3 regions of the Ensifer sp. 1H6 genome follow, and region 3 is predicted to be linked to each of the others. Evidence: riboswitches for the same ligand, from Rfam matches in the RefSeq annotation. Region 3 holds a riboswitch; each other region holds the start of a gene.
What was found. Region 3 has a riboswitch for cobalamin ahead of cobU (bifunctional adenosylcobinamide kinase/adenosylcobinamide-phosphate guanylyltransferase). Riboswitches for the same ligand answer to the same signal wherever they lie in the genome.
Positions count from the first base shown of each region.

Region 1: it holds a riboswitch for cobalamin, as region 3 does, so the genes downstream of both, BKP54_RS33570 (CbtB-domain containing protein) here and cobU (bifunctional adenosylcobinamide kinase/adenosylcobinamide-phosphate guanylyltransferase) in region 3, are expected to answer to the same signal.
Region 2: it holds a riboswitch for cobalamin, as region 3 does, so the genes downstream of both, metE (5-methyltetrahydropteroyltriglutamate--homocysteine S-methyltransferase) here and cobU (bifunctional adenosylcobinamide kinase/adenosylcobinamide-phosphate guanylyltransferase) in region 3, are expected to answer to the same signal.

Region 1 is NZ_MOAI01000055.1:17,629-22,754, reverse strand. It holds gene BKP54_RS33590 (SDR family oxidoreductase) at 1-207, shown strand, start outside; gene BKP54_RS33585 (anthrone oxygenase family protein) at 254-733, opposite strand; gene BKP54_RS33580 (NAD(P)H-binding protein) at 730-1,560, opposite strand; gene BKP54_RS33575 (TetR/AcrR family transcriptional regulator) at 1,664-2,356, shown strand; cobalamin riboswitch at 2,355-2,624, shown strand; gene BKP54_RS33570 (CbtB-domain containing protein) at 2,667-2,843, shown strand; gene BKP54_RS33565 (CbtA family protein) at 3,041-3,835, shown strand; gene BKP54_RS33560 ((2Fe-2S)-binding protein) at 3,911-4,603, opposite strand; gene BKP54_RS33555 (glucoamylase family protein) at 4,770-5,126, opposite strand, start outside.
Region 2 is NZ_MOAI01000009.1:101,667-106,792, forward strand. It holds gene BKP54_RS35050 (hypothetical protein) at 1-541, shown strand, start outside; gene metE (5-methyltetrahydropteroyltriglutamate--homocysteine S-methyltransferase) at 720-3,074, opposite strand; cobalamin riboswitch at 3,172-3,392, opposite strand; gene BKP54_RS12975 (LysR substrate-binding domain-containing protein) at 3,855-4,799, shown strand; gene BKP54_RS12980 (aspartate/glutamate racemase family protein) at 4,757-5,126, opposite strand, start outside.
Region 3 is NZ_MOAI01000032.1:26,834-31,959, forward strand. It holds partial or broken gene cobN (cobaltochelatase subunit CobN) at 1-100, opposite strand, end outside; gene cobW (cobalamin biosynthesis protein CobW) at 172-1,236, opposite strand; gene cobU (bifunctional adenosylcobinamide kinase/adenosylcobinamide-phosphate guanylyltransferase) at 1,240-1,764, opposite strand; cobalamin riboswitch at 1,902-2,308, opposite strand; gene BKP54_RS28390 (adenylate/guanylate cyclase domain-containing protein) at 2,618-4,846, shown strand; gene BKP54_RS28395 (class I SAM-dependent methyltransferase) at 4,872-5,126, opposite strand, start outside.

The DNA.
Region 1 (5,126 bases), on a different contig from region 3:
GCGCGCGCCGTCTTTCAAGGGTTTGCCGACCGGTTCGATACCACTGTGGAGGAGATGCTCGACGGTCGGGCAAAGTCCGGCACATTGCTCGGCCGTTTCCCGAGGCTCGACGAGGTCGCCGACTATGCCGCCTTCGTCGCCTCGGACCGGGCGGGCGCCATGACCGGCGCGATCGCCAACCTCACCTGCGGCTCGCTGGTTGATTGAAATGAACGACCGGCGGACCTTCACAGGGTCGCGTCGGTCGTTCTCTTCAGCTGCGCGCAAAACCCAGAATGAACAGCGCCAGAGCGCCGATCGAGGAAATCGTGCGCACATGGTTCCACCAGACCCAGTCGGTCAGGTAGTGCTGCTGCCAGATTTCGGTGGCAGCCTGCCCAGACGTGGCAGCCGCCAGCGCATCGTTCATCGGCACGTTGAAGATAATGGTGACGATCAGCACGCCGGCGACGTAGGCGATGCCGCCGGCCGCCAGCAGCAGGCTGCCGTTACCGCCCCAGATGAAGGCCGCGACGACCAGCGCGAGCCCCAGAAGCGCCGTGCCCATGAAGGTACTGAGGAACAGCGGATTCTGGATCACCACGTTGATGGCGTTCATCGCCGCGATCCCCTGCTCCGCCGGCAGCCGCGACAAAGCCTGCATGATGCAGACCGAGAAGATGAAGAACAGCCCGGCCATCAGGCCGGAGCCGATTGCGGCGGCAAACGCCAGAGCGGGGATCAGCGGGATCATGCGGCGATACTCCAGACACCAGTTGCAGCGGTCTCCCGGGCATAGTCGGCGAAGTCGCGCGGTTTGCGCCCAAGCACGCGCTCGACATCGGACGTCACTTGCGAATTGCGCCCGTCGAGCACCGACGTGAAGAGATAGCGGATGAGTTCGACATAGTCATCAGGCAATCCGTCGGCCCGCAACTGCACCGTGAAGTCGGCAACCGGCACGGACTGATAGCCGATCCGGCGGTTGGCAGCCGTCGCGATCTCGGCCACGGCCTGGGCAAAGGTCATCAGCCGCGGGCCTGTCAGCTCATAGACCTTGCCGACATGCCCCTCGTCCAGAAGGGCTGCAACTGCCACGTCGGCGATGTCGTCGGTGCTGATGAAGGGTTCGGTGATCTCATCCGGCGGCAGGAACACCGATCCGCTGCGAACGGAATCGGTCAAAAAATCCTCGCTGAAATTCTCGAAGAACCAGCTTGCCCGGATGATCGTCCAGTCGGCGCCGGAGGCCTGCAGTTCGCGCTCGGCCGCTTCCGCCTCGTCCTCGCCGCGCCCCGACAGAAGCACCAGCCGCTTGATGCCCGAGCGAACGGCAAGCCTCGAGAATTTGCGGATGGTTTCGACGGCGCCCGGCACCGCCAGATCCGGCTGGTAGCTGATATAGATGCGCTCGACATTTTCAAGCACGGGCGCCCAGGTCGCCTCATCCGTCCAGTCGAAGGAAGGCGATGCCGAACGGGCGCCGATGCGCACCGCGATACCCCGCTCCTCAAGGCGGGCCGCCACCCGCCGCCCCGTCTTGCCCGTACCGCCCAGAACCAGTGTGAGTTTGTCAGTCATCGCTTCCTCCTGAGGTTGATTGCAAAACATGAGCATCTCTCACATTTGCAAATGTGATAAATCCTCGTATTTTAGGAGTCAAGTCAAAATGTGAGCATTACTCATGATTCCCGATGCAAGCCCTTCCACAATCCCCGCTGACGACGAGCCGGCGCTGCGCCGCACGCCCAGCCAGAAGCGCAGCCGCGAGCGCGTCGAGCACATCCTTTCCTGCGCCACGGCGATCATCCAGGAGAAGGGCAGCGACGCCATGCGCATGAGCGAAGTCGCTGAAAAGGCTGGAATCTCGATCGGCTCCCTCTACCAGTACTTCCCCGACAAGGCGGCGATCGTGCGCACGCTGGCCGAGCGCTACAATGCGGTCTGCAATGAATGCATCGGGGCCGAGCTTGCCAAGGTGACGTCGATCTCGGAACTGCGTGACGCCTTCTCCATGCTGTTCGACATCTATTACGATATGTTCCTGGCCGAGCCTGTGATGCGCGACATCTGGTCAGCGATGCAGGCCGACAAGGCGCTGCGCGAGATCGACCTTTTGCAAAGCCGTGCCGGCGGCCAGCTTCTGGCCGACGTCTGGGCTCGGTTTGCGCCCGACACGCCGCGCGAAACGATCGACAGCGCCGCCTTTTTGATCATGCATCTCGGCGATTGCACGATGCGGCTTGCGGTCTCCGTCACCAGAGCAGAGGGCGACCAGATCGTCGAAGCCTATAAACGCATGATCCTTCGTGATTTTGTCGCGGATGGACCGGGCGGCGGCGCAAGTCTAATTGACATCTCCGGGGTGCGATCCTAATCATCGTGGATCGATTGGTTCCCGCAACGCGAACGCGTTTCGGGAGTAAACGGGAACGTGACGGATGGACCCATGCTGGGCATTCAAATCACGGCCGACCCCGCGACTGTAGAGCGACGTGAATGCGCCGTTCCGGAGCGATCCGGAAGAAGCCACTGGAGACAAGACCGCGAGAGGGCGGCCCTTGCTCTGGGAAGGCGAGGCAAATCCAGGGTGATCTCACCCGACGTCCTGAGCCAGGAAACCTGCCAGTCGATGCGGGCATAGGGCCCAAACCGGGAAAGATCCCGACGCCATCACGGAGGTTGTCATGGCTACATCTACAGTTTCGAGCATTCCGCTCTCCCTCAGCGATCGTCTGACCGCAGGTATCATCGCGCTCCTCATCGGCGGCTTCCTCGTCTTCGGCGCAGGCCTGGCGAACTCGGCCGTGCTGCACGATACCGCGCACGACACCCGCCACTCCTATGGCTTCCCCTGCCACTAAGCGATGTTCCGGGACGCGACTTGCGTTCCGCATCGACATAGCTGCGGACAAAAACGCTTCCGGCAGACAGCCGGACGCGTTTGCTCGCGTCTGATGCAGATTGAAGATCTGCCGGACGGAGCCGTTCGCATATTTGCCAGTGGGACACGGCGCTGCCTGCCAGATGCATGGCGCGCCGATATCGAGGGATATCGAAAATGATTGTCAGAACGCTTCTGGCCGCGATCGTGGCTGGATTGATTGCCGGTGTCTTCATGACCGGCGCCCAGGAACTGCGCGTCGTACCGCTGATCCTGCACGCGGAAGAATTCGAAGGCGAGGCACCGGCCGCCGGCGAACAACCAGCCGTTCAGCCGGGAACGGCCGATCCGGCCGCAGCAAACCACGACCAGCATTCGTCGCTGAAGGCGGTTTCGCCGATTGGCGCTTTGCTTGACGCCCTGTCGCCGATCACGCCTGCCTACGCCCATGAGGGCGAACACGAGGAAGGCGGCATCATGTTCGGCATGAGCCGCTTTTCCGGCACGCTGATCGCCAATCTGGTGACCGGCTCCGGCTTCGCGCTGCTGCTCGCCGGCGTCAGCCTCGTCATCGGCTACCCGATCACGCTCAGGAACGGCGCGCTCTGGGGCGCCTGCGGCTGGCTTGCCGTGCACATGCTGCCGGCAATCGGTCTGCCGCCGGAACTGCCGGGCTTCCCGGCCGCGGAACTCGGCGACCGCCAGGTCTGGTGGGGTGCAACCGTGCTGTTGTCTGCCGCCGGTCTCTATCTGCTGGTCTTGCGGCAAGAGATCGCCGCCAAGATCATCGGCCTCGTGCTGATCGCGGCACCGCATGTCTATGGCGCGCCGCAACCGTCGGACATCTCCAGCAATGTGCCGGCCGTGCTCGGCGCTGAATTCGCCGTGGCAGCCCTTGCCACCACGCTCGCGTTCTGGATTGTTCTCGGCGTCGTGTCGGGCTTCATCAACGATCGTTTCGCCAAGGCGTAACAGACCGGCCAGATTTCGCCATCAACCCGGAGCCCCTGATATCGCCGATATCAGGGGCTTTGTCGTCGAGATGTCTCAGCGCGCCTGCAATGCCAGCAGATGCGCCTGCAACCGCGCGCGGCGGTCGTCCGGCGCCAGCATCACGCAACTGTCGCAGAAGCTGCCACCTTCCGTTCGATAATAGAGACAGCAGCCGCCGCGCAGGCGATAGGTGCGCGACAGCGCATGATTGCCGCCGATCTCGATCACGATGTCCTCGTAACGGAGCTTGTCGGAAAATAGCGACGTACCCGCGCGCTTGACGATCGCCAGCGCCCTCGCCATCGCGGTCTCCTCGTCGCCGAGGACGCGGCCGATCTCCAGGAACCCACCGGCAAGCGAATCCGCCGCAAGCCGCCATTGCGCGCCCGAGGACAGGCCGGTGCGACGCTTCAACATGACGACGATCGGCGCCAGATGCGCAGCGAAGGTTTCGCCGAAGACGTCCGCAGTCGCCGGGGCATGATCCCCGGCTGCGGGCAAGGCAAGGCTGAAATGAAACCGCTTGGCCGCGACAAGCCGTTCGCCATAGGCCCGCGAAAATTCTTCGAAGCGAAGGCCGCGAACGGCTGCCACGATGCCCCCACCGAGATAGAGGCCGCCAAGCGCGAGCGTGAGCTGGTTGCTGTAAAAGGCAATCAGATGGGCGGCGCGGATCTTGTCGTCCATGCCCTCGGCAAAGCGATCCTGATAGGCAAGGCTGTCTTCAAGCCCGACGCCCTCCTCCACCCAGAACCGCGCCTCGGGAAGAAATACGTCGCCGGCGCCCCGAGCGAAAAGCCCACTTCGGGGAAAGACGACTGCAGGTGCGCGAGAACGCCAAGGGCGCTCTGGCGCAACGCCGCGTCCGCCTCGTCCTCCGCCGGGCGCTCGTCCTGCCGCTCGTGGCCCAAGCTCATGCCGTCTCCCTGGTCTCAAGCCAGCCGCCGCGAAAATCCGCCCGCTGCAATCCGCGCCGTATGGCCGGAATGCTGCGCGTCAGCTCCCAGACGAAACCGTTTCTGGCATTCTCGATCATCATCACGACAAGCCCCTGGTCAAGCCCGACCACGCGGTCGTCGACCCAACCCTCCGGGCCCACACCGGGCAGGCTCGGATTGAACCCGCCGGGAAACCGGCTCTCGCACAGAATGTCCGGGTAACAGTTCTCGAGCTCGGCGAGTGCCGACTGCGACGCATCGGCAGCGAAAGGCAGACAGGCAACCGGTGCCCAAGGTGCCAGCGTGCCATCGTCAGGACCACCGGGCGCGCC
Region 2 (5,126 bases), on a different contig from region 3:
TTTTGTACCCTTTCCAGAGTATATTGGAATTGGTCTAAGTGGCGGATCATTAAATCAAAGAGACGTGGCATTCTCTGTCATAAAATTGCTAGCCGTTGCGGCGAGAGTTGATACGAGACCAGAAACGAAACTTGGGAAGAGTTCAATTAGTATAATTTTTGAAAATAAAATTATTGTCAGCGGGAAAATAGACTATAAAAAATTGGCCTCGTTCCATTTCGATGGGGATGTCAAGAGTATTTTGGATGGTTCTGCGAATGCCGGTTCTGGCGACTGCGCATCCTATATCAATTTCTCAGAGGACGGACTATTCGATAGAGGGCTCGTTATAGCGAACGATGATGTAAGAGAATTGGAGCTAGCGACTTGTGTTGCCGATGCGCAAGCTCACGTGTTTGGAGTCAGCACGCGAAGTTCTAACAACAAGGATTTTTCCCGCTTCCTGACAAGGATAATGAATCTTGTTGAACAGAAGTGGAAGTGCCTCGACGCAGGGATAACGGAAGCAACGTGCAAGTTTGTGGATGGACCGGGCGAGTAAATAGAGGCGACGCCGTCGAGGTGTAATTTGCTTGAGATATCGGCATGGCTCGATGGCGGGTTCATAATGCCTCTGAGGTAGCCTTCGATCAAATTTCATTGCCCGTTTGTCCAAGGCTGCACCCAGGTGGCAGGCGCCGGGGGTTCCCCCGGCGCCGTCTCGATAGTGCTGTCGCCCATCATGCGTTTGCGGCTTCTCGCCGGGCGGCAGCAAAGGATCGCCGCAGCGCTTGCGCCGCCTGCACCATGTTGACGAGTGCCGGGCGAACTTCCTCCCACCGCCTTGTTTTCAGACCACAATCCGGATTGACCCAGATCTGCGCCGGCGTCAGACCGTCGGTCGCCTGTTCGATCAGATGCACCATCTCGTTGACAGTGGGTACCCGCGGCGAGTGGATGTCGTAGACGCCGGGGCCGATCTCGTTCGGATAGGCCTGATCGATAAAGGCGCCGAGCAACTCCATCTTCGAGCGCGAGGTTTCGATGGAGATGACATCGGCATCCATTGCCGCAATCGCCGCCATGATGTCGTTGAACTCCGAGTAGCACATGTGGGTGTGGATCTGGGTTTCGTCACCGACGCCGGAGGCGCTGATGCGGAAGCACCCGACCGCCCAGTCGAGATAGGCCTTTCGATCGGCCTGTCTCAGTGGCAGTCCCTCGCGCAGCGCCGGTTCGTCGATCTGGATCACGGCGATACCGGCCGTTTCCAGGTCGGTGACTTCGTCGCGCAGCGCCAGTGCGATCTGCCGGCATACGATCGACCGGGGCAGGTCGTCGCGCACGAACGACCATTGCAGCATCGTCACCGGGCCGGTGAGCATGCCCTTCATCGGCTTGTCCGTCAGCGACTGCGCATAGGTTGCCCAATCGACCGTCATCGGGTTCGGGCGCGAGACATCGCCGAAGATGATCGGCGGGCGTACGTAGCGCGAGCCGTAGCTCTGCACCCAACCGCTCTGAGTGAACCCATAGCCGGAGAGCTGCTCGCCGAAATACTGCACCATGTCGTTGCGCTCGAATTCGCCGTGCACCAGCACCTCGATGCCGATTTCCTCCTGCCAGCGCACGGCCTTCTCCGTCTCCTGGCGCAGGTAGGCGAGGTAGTCGACATAGCTGAGCTCGCCCTTGGCATGCAGCGATCGTGCCTGGCGCACCTCTGACGTCTGCGGGAAGGAGCCGATCGTCGTCGTCGGGAAGAGCGGCAGTGCCAGCCTGTCTTCGTGCCGGCGCCGGCGCGTTGCAAAACTCGATTGACGGCGGCTGTCTGCTGCCGTCAGGTTCTTCAAGCGTCCGGCAACGAGTGGATCGTGGACCTTGAGCGAGGTCAGCCGTGCCTCGACCGCAGCAATCGATTTTGCAAAGACCTGCTCGGGATTGGCCAGGCCCGGCTCGAATGCGCGGGCAAGCAGGCTGAGTTCGTCCAGCTTCTGCAGGGCGAAGGCAAGCCAGGAGCCGAGCTCCGGATCGAGCGCTCGTTCGAGATCGAGGTCGATTGGCACGTGCAGCAGCGAGCACGACGGTGCAAGCTCGATGCGATCGCGGCCATGCGCCTCGATCAACGGCTGCAGCCGGCGGAAGAGGCCGGCAAGATCGGTACGCCACACATTGCGGCCATCGACGACGCCGAGCGACAGCACAAGCTGTGCCGGTACCGTCTGAAGTAGCAAGTCGAGCTGTTGCGGCGCCCGCACGAGGTCGACATGCAGCCCGGCAACCGGCAGCGAAAGGGCTGTCGGCATGTTGTCACTGACCGCGCCGAAATAGGTCGCGAGCATGATTTTCAACTGCGGAAGTTCCGAGGCGAACGTCTGGTAGGTCAGCGCCAGCGCCTGGCGTTCCCGCTCAGTGAGATCGAGCACCAGGCATGGCTCGTCGATCTGCACCCATTCGACGCCGGCTTCCCCAAGCTCGGTGAGAAGCTTCGTATAAACAGGCAGCAGCCGCTCGATCAGATTGATGGTGTCGAATCCGCCGGCAAGCGCCTTGCCCAGTTTCAGGAAGGTGACGGGGCCGAGGACGACAGGGCGGGTGACATGCCCGAGCGCCTTGGCTTCGAGGAAGGCGTCAAGCGGCGCATTGCGCGTCAGCTCGAAGCGCTGATCCTCCGCGAATTCCGGAACCATGTAGTGGTAGTTCGTGTCGAACCACTTGGTCATCTCCAGCGCCTGGTTGCCCCCGTCGGGCCCGCCATGCGTGCAACCGGACGCGCAGGCGGCAGTCGTCGAACCGCGCGCCATGGCGAAATAGGCGTCGAGGTCGACCGGGCCGCCCTTCCAGCCATAGGCCGGTGGCACCGCACCAACCAGCACTGATGTGTCGAGAACCTGGTCGTAAAGCGAGAAGTCGTTCGATGGAATGATCTGGATCCCACGCGCCTTTTGCGCGGCCCAGTTTTCGGCCCGCAGCCTGGCGGCGACGTCGAGCAGGTCCTGTCTCTCGATCTTGCCGGCCCAATAGCGCTCCAGCGCGAACTTCAGTTCACGGTGGCTGCCGATACGTGGAAAGCCGAGATTGGCTGTCTTGATGGTCATTTCCTTACCCCGAAGGTTGTGGGCAAGGCTTTGAATGCGACGCATCCACGACCGAGACTGGCTCGCTCGTCAAGGCGACACATCGGACACCCCGCCCGTGGACGTTATCTATCGCGGCAGGTCTCCTGGCTTGCGGGTCAACACGAACCGTCCCGTCTTCCCGAGGCGTCTCCCTCAGTGACATCATTGGACGACCGCTCGCCGCTTACAGTTGCGGGGGCAGCTCCGGCATGAGCGCCTTGCGGCGCCGCACCGAATTCCCTCTTAGCTCCGGCCTGTCGTCAGACGAGCCGCAGAACCACGATTGTTCGACAATGCCCCGCAAAGTCGACGGCGTCAATCGTATAAAGAAATGTTTATGTCTTTATTTTCTCCATTCGGCCGAGGTCGAAAGTTTGTCGCAAGGGCGGCGACGCGACTTCATCATTTGGCGTCTGCGGCGAAAGGGCACCGCCCGGATCAGAGCCCGCTACGTGCTGCCACGGATCAGCAACATCGCCCGCGCGCGCCCGGATGCTGTCATTGTCTCGCGTCAGGCCGATGTCCCTCAGTTGGAACTCGCTGAATGTATCGATGGTCGTCGTGGCGTCGGCAGCTCTCTTGGCCGAAGTCCAGACGTGGAGGATGATCGATCGCAGTGCGCTAAGCATTGCTAACCCCTTCAGTTCTGTGGTGATGTGTTCGCGAGAAAATTGAGGATTTTGGTGGTTTCGCGCAAAGCGATTTCTCGCATGCTGCCATAAAGAATGCTTATCTCACTTCATGAGCAAGATTCCCCCCATGAGTGCGGTGCGCGCGTTCGAGGCCGCAGCCAGGCACTTGAGTTTCACCCGCGCGGCGCAGGAGCTCGGCATGACGCAAGCCGCTGTCAGCTATCAAATCCGACTGCTGGAGGACCGCACCGGCACGCCGCTGTTTGTCCGTCTGCCACGGGAAGTGCGCTTGACGGCTGCCGGACGGCAGCTTGCGCCGAAGGTGACCGAGGCGCTCGATCTACTGGGTACGGCGTTCTCCGAGATTGCCGACAAGACCGAGCATCACCTGCACATCTCGGTACTGCCAACCGTCGTCTCAAGTTGGCTTGGTTCCAGGCTCGCCTCGTTTCAGACAGCCCATCCAAACATCAGCATTCGCGTGCACATGTCCACGGAGCTGATCGACTTCAAGCGCGATGCGATTGATCTCGTGGTGCGCAGCGGCAACGGCGACTGGTCGGGCAATGAAGTGTTTCCTCTTTTCCCGATCGAATACATGCCCGTCTGTACGCCGACGTTCCTGGAAAAACATCAGCTGAAGGATCCGGCCGACGTTCTCACGGTGAGGCGCTTCGGCAACGCCAGCTGGTGGCGGCGCTGGATGACCGAAGCGGGCGTGGAACCGCCGGCCAGCAATGGCACTGAGCTGATCTTCGACGTCCAGGCAATGGATGTGGCCACCACATTGCTCGATCATGGCATTGCCATGGTCGTCTCCACCTTTGTGATTGAGGAGCTTCGCAGCGGAAAACTCGTCCGGCCGTTCAACCATGTGGTCAGGGATGGCCGTGCCTATTGGCTGGTCTATCCGCAAAGCCACCGGCGGCAGAACAAGATCCAGGTGTTTCGCGAGTGGATCATTGCCGAAGCCGCCACATCGAACGCGCAGCTGGCCGCCGTGGCCGGAGAGCTTCCCTCGGTACGGTCTCAAGCCGAGATCGGTGCGAGCGCGCTCATAAGACCTGAATAGGATTTGCTGAGCGGCGGAGCATAGGAGCCGCGCTTGCTGGTCGTCAGTCCTTGCGACACCAACGCCTCGGCCTGCTTGACGGCTGCCGATACGCCATCAATGACCGGAACGCCGTATTCGGCTTGAAGTGCGCGCGCAAGATCGGCCATCCCGGCGCAGCCAAGCACGATCGCCTCGGCGCCGTCCTCAACGAGCGCCAGCTCGATTTCGCATCGCAGCTTCGCCAACGCGGGCGAAGCCTTGTCCTCAAGCTGCAGCACCGGGATGTCCGCAGCGCGAACCTTCGTCCGGGCACTCATCCCATAGCGTATGACCAGGTTCTCGATA
Region 3 (5,126 bases):
TCGGCGCCGACAGGAAAAGCACGTCGGCCGGCGTTTGCCCCAGGTCGATCGCCTCGTTGCCGTCGGCGATCGTTCCTTTCTGGGCGAGAAGCAGATGCATGTTTCTGTCCGTTCGAGCAATTCCAGGAAAAGCGTGAAATGGCTTTCCTGGAATTGCGTTGCTTCAAGGAGTTAGGCGAGTGCGGTGATGGCGGCGCGCACCGCAGCTTCGTCCATGTCGTGCAGGCCGATGACGACGAGGCGCGTACCGCGCTTCTCGCCAGCCGCCCAGGCACGGTCGTAATACTGGTCGATGCGGGCGCCAACGGCCTGGATCAGCAGGCGCATCGGCTTGCCGGGCACGTCGGCAAAGCCCTTGAGGCGCAGCACGTCATGCTCTGATATCACGCCCTTGAGGCGATCGATGAAACCTGCCGGATCGGCAATCGCGCCGAGCTCGACGACGAAGCTGTCGAACTCGTCATGAGAGTGCTCCTCGCCGGCCTCATGTTCCATCTCGTGGTGAGACTTGCGGTTGGCGATATCGCTTTCCGTGCCGACGCCGAGGCCGAGCAGGATGGCAGCGGCAACTTCGCCGTTCTTCGCCTCGATCATTGTTGGCTTGCGGTTAGTGCGCGAAGCGACCTCGTCGCGCACGGCCTTGAGGCCGGAGGCGTCGATCAGATCGGTCTTGTTGAGCACGATCAGGTCGGCGGCGGTCAACTGGTCCTCGAACAGTTCCTCGATCGGGCTTTCGTGGTCGAGATTGTCGTCCTCGACACGCAACGCATCGACCTTGTCATGGTCGTCGGCAAAACGGCCGGCGGCAACGGCGGCACTGTCGACCACGGTGACGACGCCATCGACGGTGACTTCGCTGCGGATATCAGGCCAGTTGAAGGCGGCGATCAGCGGCTGCGGCAAAGCGAGGCCCGAGGTTTCAATGATGATATGGTCAGGACGATTTTCGCGCTCGAGCAGCTTGGTCATGGTCGGGATGAAATCATCGGCAACCGTGCAGCAGATGCAGCCATTGGTAAGCTCAATGATATCGTCTTCCGAGCAGGCTTCTGCGCCGCAGCCCTTCAGCACGTCGCCGTCGACGCCGAGATCGCCGAACTCGTTGATGATGAGCGCAATGCGCTTGCCATCGGCGTTCTGCAGCAGATTGCGGATCATCGTCGTCTTGCCGGCACCGAGGAAGCCGGTGATGACGGTCGCCGGGATCTTGCCCTGGTTGGCTCTGGCAGTGGTCATGGATCAACCCTTCATTTTCAGCGGCAATCCGGCCGCGACAAAGTAAACTTCCGCGGATTTCTCCGCAACGATCTGGTGAAGCCGGCCGGCATGGTCGCGGAAATCGCGGACCATGCGGTTCTCGGGCACGATGCCGAGGCCGACTTCGTTGGAAACAAGGATGAGGCGCGCCCGCGCCTCCGGCAGGAAAGCGGCAAGGGCCGCGAACTCTGCCGCCATGTCGCGCCCTTCCATCATCAGGTTGGTGACCCACAGCGTCAGGCAGTCGACGAGCACCACGCGGTTCTCGTCATCGATGCGCGTCAGCAGCGAAACGAGGTCGAGCGGCTCTTCATGCGTCGTCCAGCCTTCGCCGCGCCTTGCCCGGTGATGGTCGATGCGCTCGCGCATCTCGTCGTCCCAGGCACGGCCGGTCGCGACATAGTGCATGCCGAGCCCGGAGGCTTCGACGAGCCTTTCGGAAAAGCTGGATTTGCCGGAACGGGCACCGCCGAGGACCAGAACCGGCCCGGCATGGGAAATGCTCATGTGCGTTGCAGCCTCACGCGCTTGGTCGCGAATTCGAGCGGCAACAGGATTTCACCGCGCCGACGGCGCGTTCGGGAAACGATCGATGAGCCAAGACAACCTCCGTGATGGCGTGGGAAGCGGGCTTCCCTTCGGGCGGAATGCCCCTGTCGGACGGCAGGTCTCCTGGCTCACGGCGTCACGAGCCCACCACATCGCGCCCCGCGTGATCACGCGAAGACCGATGCTTGGGCCCGAACGGCCCGCCTCACCTTCCCGGCGTTTTCTGGTTTCGTGAAAGGCGGACGATTCGTAGAAGAAGAGGCGTCCAACCCGGCTGATCACGAAGCCACGCCAGTGGCTTTTCCGGCTGAATTCCAAACCGCCTTCGATTGCCCCATGCAATCGAAAGGAAGCCGGCTATCAGCCCGATGGCGAACCCTGACCGTTCTACAGTCGCGGGGTCGGCTGCGATAAGGATGCCCGATTTGGGTCCATCCGTCACATTCCCAATTATTCCCCCGCATCGCCACGATCCGGGGAAACCATCCAACGTCAGATGATTAGGAAGCGGGCGCCGCAAAGTCAATCGACGCGTGCGACACGCCACCCGTCGAGATGCGGCGCGCGACAATTTGCCGGCAGCAGGCCGCAAAGGCCACTCCTGCATGTTTTTATCCTTAGATGGTATTCGACCTAAGGATAAAAACATGCAGCAATTCAAAGTGTTACAGCGACCTTTGCGCGTCCAGTAAGACGCGCGGCGCTGTAGTCGACGTCGGAGCGGACGCTCCACGGCAACTGAACTTTATTTTAGCAACGTCAGATATTGCGATAGAGTAGCCGAAAGTCGTTTCGATTATCCGGAAGGCAGATGGAACGCAGGCTCACCGCCGTGATGATTGCCGACGTTTCCGGCTATGGACTGCTCACCCAAGCCGACGAAGAGGGTACGTGTGCCCGCTTTCAGGCCGATCTGCACGGCCTGTTCGAACAAAGGATTGCCGCACATCGCGGGCGGTTGATCAAGACCATGGGCGACGGGTTATTGGTCGAGTTCCAGAGTGTCGTCGAGGCGGTCCGTTGTGCGGTGGAGGTTCAGCGCGCGAAATCCGAAAGCCGCGGCTCCGATCAGGGTCGACTGGAATTCCGCATCGGCATCAATCTTGGCGACGTCATCGTTGAAGGCGACGACATTCACGGCGATGGAGTGATCATTGCCGAGCGCCTGCAGAGCCTCGCCGAACCGGGTGGGATCATCATCTCCGGCACCGCCTACGACCAGGTCGAGAAGCACCTCGATGTCGGCTTCGTCTTTCTCGGCGAACAACGCCTGAAGCATATCGAAAAGCCGGTGCGGACTTACCGGCTGGGGCTGAACGAAGCCCGCCCCGGCAGCGTAAAGGTCGCTGGGCGCCACGCGAAGCGCTGGGCGGCACTCGTTACGTCTGCTGTCGTGCTCGGCGCTGCTGCCGGCGTGGCCTGGTGGCGGCCCTGGGAGTCGCCTGTGGAAACGGTCCAGATACAACCACCGAATCTGACCGCGCCGGACAAGCCGTCGATCGCGGTGCTTCCGTTTGCCAACGTGAGCGACGATCCCAGGCAGGAGTATTTCGCCGATGGCATGACCGATGGCCTTGTCACCGAGCTGGCTCAGGTATCCGGCTTGTTCGTTATCGCGCGTAACTCGACCTTCACCTACAAGGGCAGGGCGGTGACACCCAGGCAGGTGTCCAAGGAACTCGGTGTCCGATACGTCCTCGAAGGCAGTGTGCAGCGTGCCGGAGAACAGCTACGGATCAATGTTCAGCTCATAGATTCTCTCAGCGGCGGCCACGTTTGGGCCGGCAAGTTCGACGGTTCACTTTCCGATGTCTTTGCGCTGCAGGACGAAGTGATGCGCGGCATTGCCGACGCGCTTGCGCTTCGGTTGAATCCTGACGAGCAGATGGCCTTCGGACGCAAGGAAACGACGGTCCCGGCGGCCTTCGATGCGTTCCTGCGCGGCTGGGAGCATCACCGGCGCACGACCCCCGAAGATTTTGCAAAGGCAGTGCCTTTTTTCGAGCAGGCGATTGCGCTCGATCCTGCCTATGGACGAGCCTATGCCGCCGCCGCCATGGTCTACGCGCGCGTCTACCTGTGGCGTTGGCATTATCGGCTTGATATCTCGCGGATCGAAGCTAGAGCCAAGGCGCTACAATTTCTAAGGACCGCGCAGAAACACAAAACAGCGCTCGCCTATCAGGCGGCCGCTCTCCTGTCCGAAGCGGCCTGGCAGCATGCCGATGCGCTCGCCGAACTCAAGGAAGCGATCGCGCTCGAACCCGGCGATTCCTGGAGCTACGCGCTGACGGCCTTCGTGCTGACCTCCGCCGGCCGCCCAGCGGAGGCCCTGCCCTATATCCGTACGGCCATGCGCCTCGATCCGCACTCTCCGTCCTTCTTCATTTACGTTCTTGGACTGACGCAGTTCAGCCTGGAGGATTTCGAGGCGTCGGTGGCTGCGGTGAAGCGCAGCATCGAACTCAATCCTCAGGATGACGGTTCTTTCCTTCTTCTCGCCTCCGCTTACGCGCACCTCGGCCGGAACACGGAAGCGCAGGCAGCGATCACTCGTTTCAACGCGCTTCGCCTCGCACGCGGTGGCACTGCCGCCACCATCTCGACCAGCCCGCCCATGGATCTGGCAAAGCTGGCGGATAGCGAGCTCTTCTACCGGGGACTGCGCCTGGCCGGCGTGCCTGAGACCTTGATGAACGCCGACTTCGTAGGCAGGAACAGACTGGAAGCCGACGAAGCCCGCTCACTATTCCTGGGGCATCGGCTGCATGGACGCATGCTGGACTCGGGCGAGGAACATGAGGCTGTCATTTCAACCGGGGGCGTGGCCACTCTGACAGGAGGCTGGGCTTCCATCGGCGCTGGTCGCATGACCGATGTCGAGGTCAAGTTTGACAGGGACGAGGTTTGCTTCCTGTGGCTCAAGACAACGAACCTCTGCGGAATGGTGCTGCGAAATCCCGGAGGACTTAGCGGCAAGGAAAACGAATTCATATGGTACCACGGCGACAGGGCGTTCACGTTCTCGCAGGTCCGCTAGCCCCTTGCGCTCGCCCATGCTACCGCTACCGTACCCGCTGCAGCGCGCTGAACTGAAAAGCCTGCACTGAATTCCATGGCGTCTTATGCTGGTGCCTGATCGCTTCGACCAGCCGGAAGGACGGCCCGATTACTTCGGCAAGCGCCGCCGGGTCGTAGCGCATCACCGGCAAACCGCTGCAGCGGTTCGGCCCATCCGGCGCAAAGGTGGCGATGATGGCGTGTCCGGAAGGCTTCACGGCAGCACAAAGACGTTCGACATAGGCCGCGCGCTCTGCCGC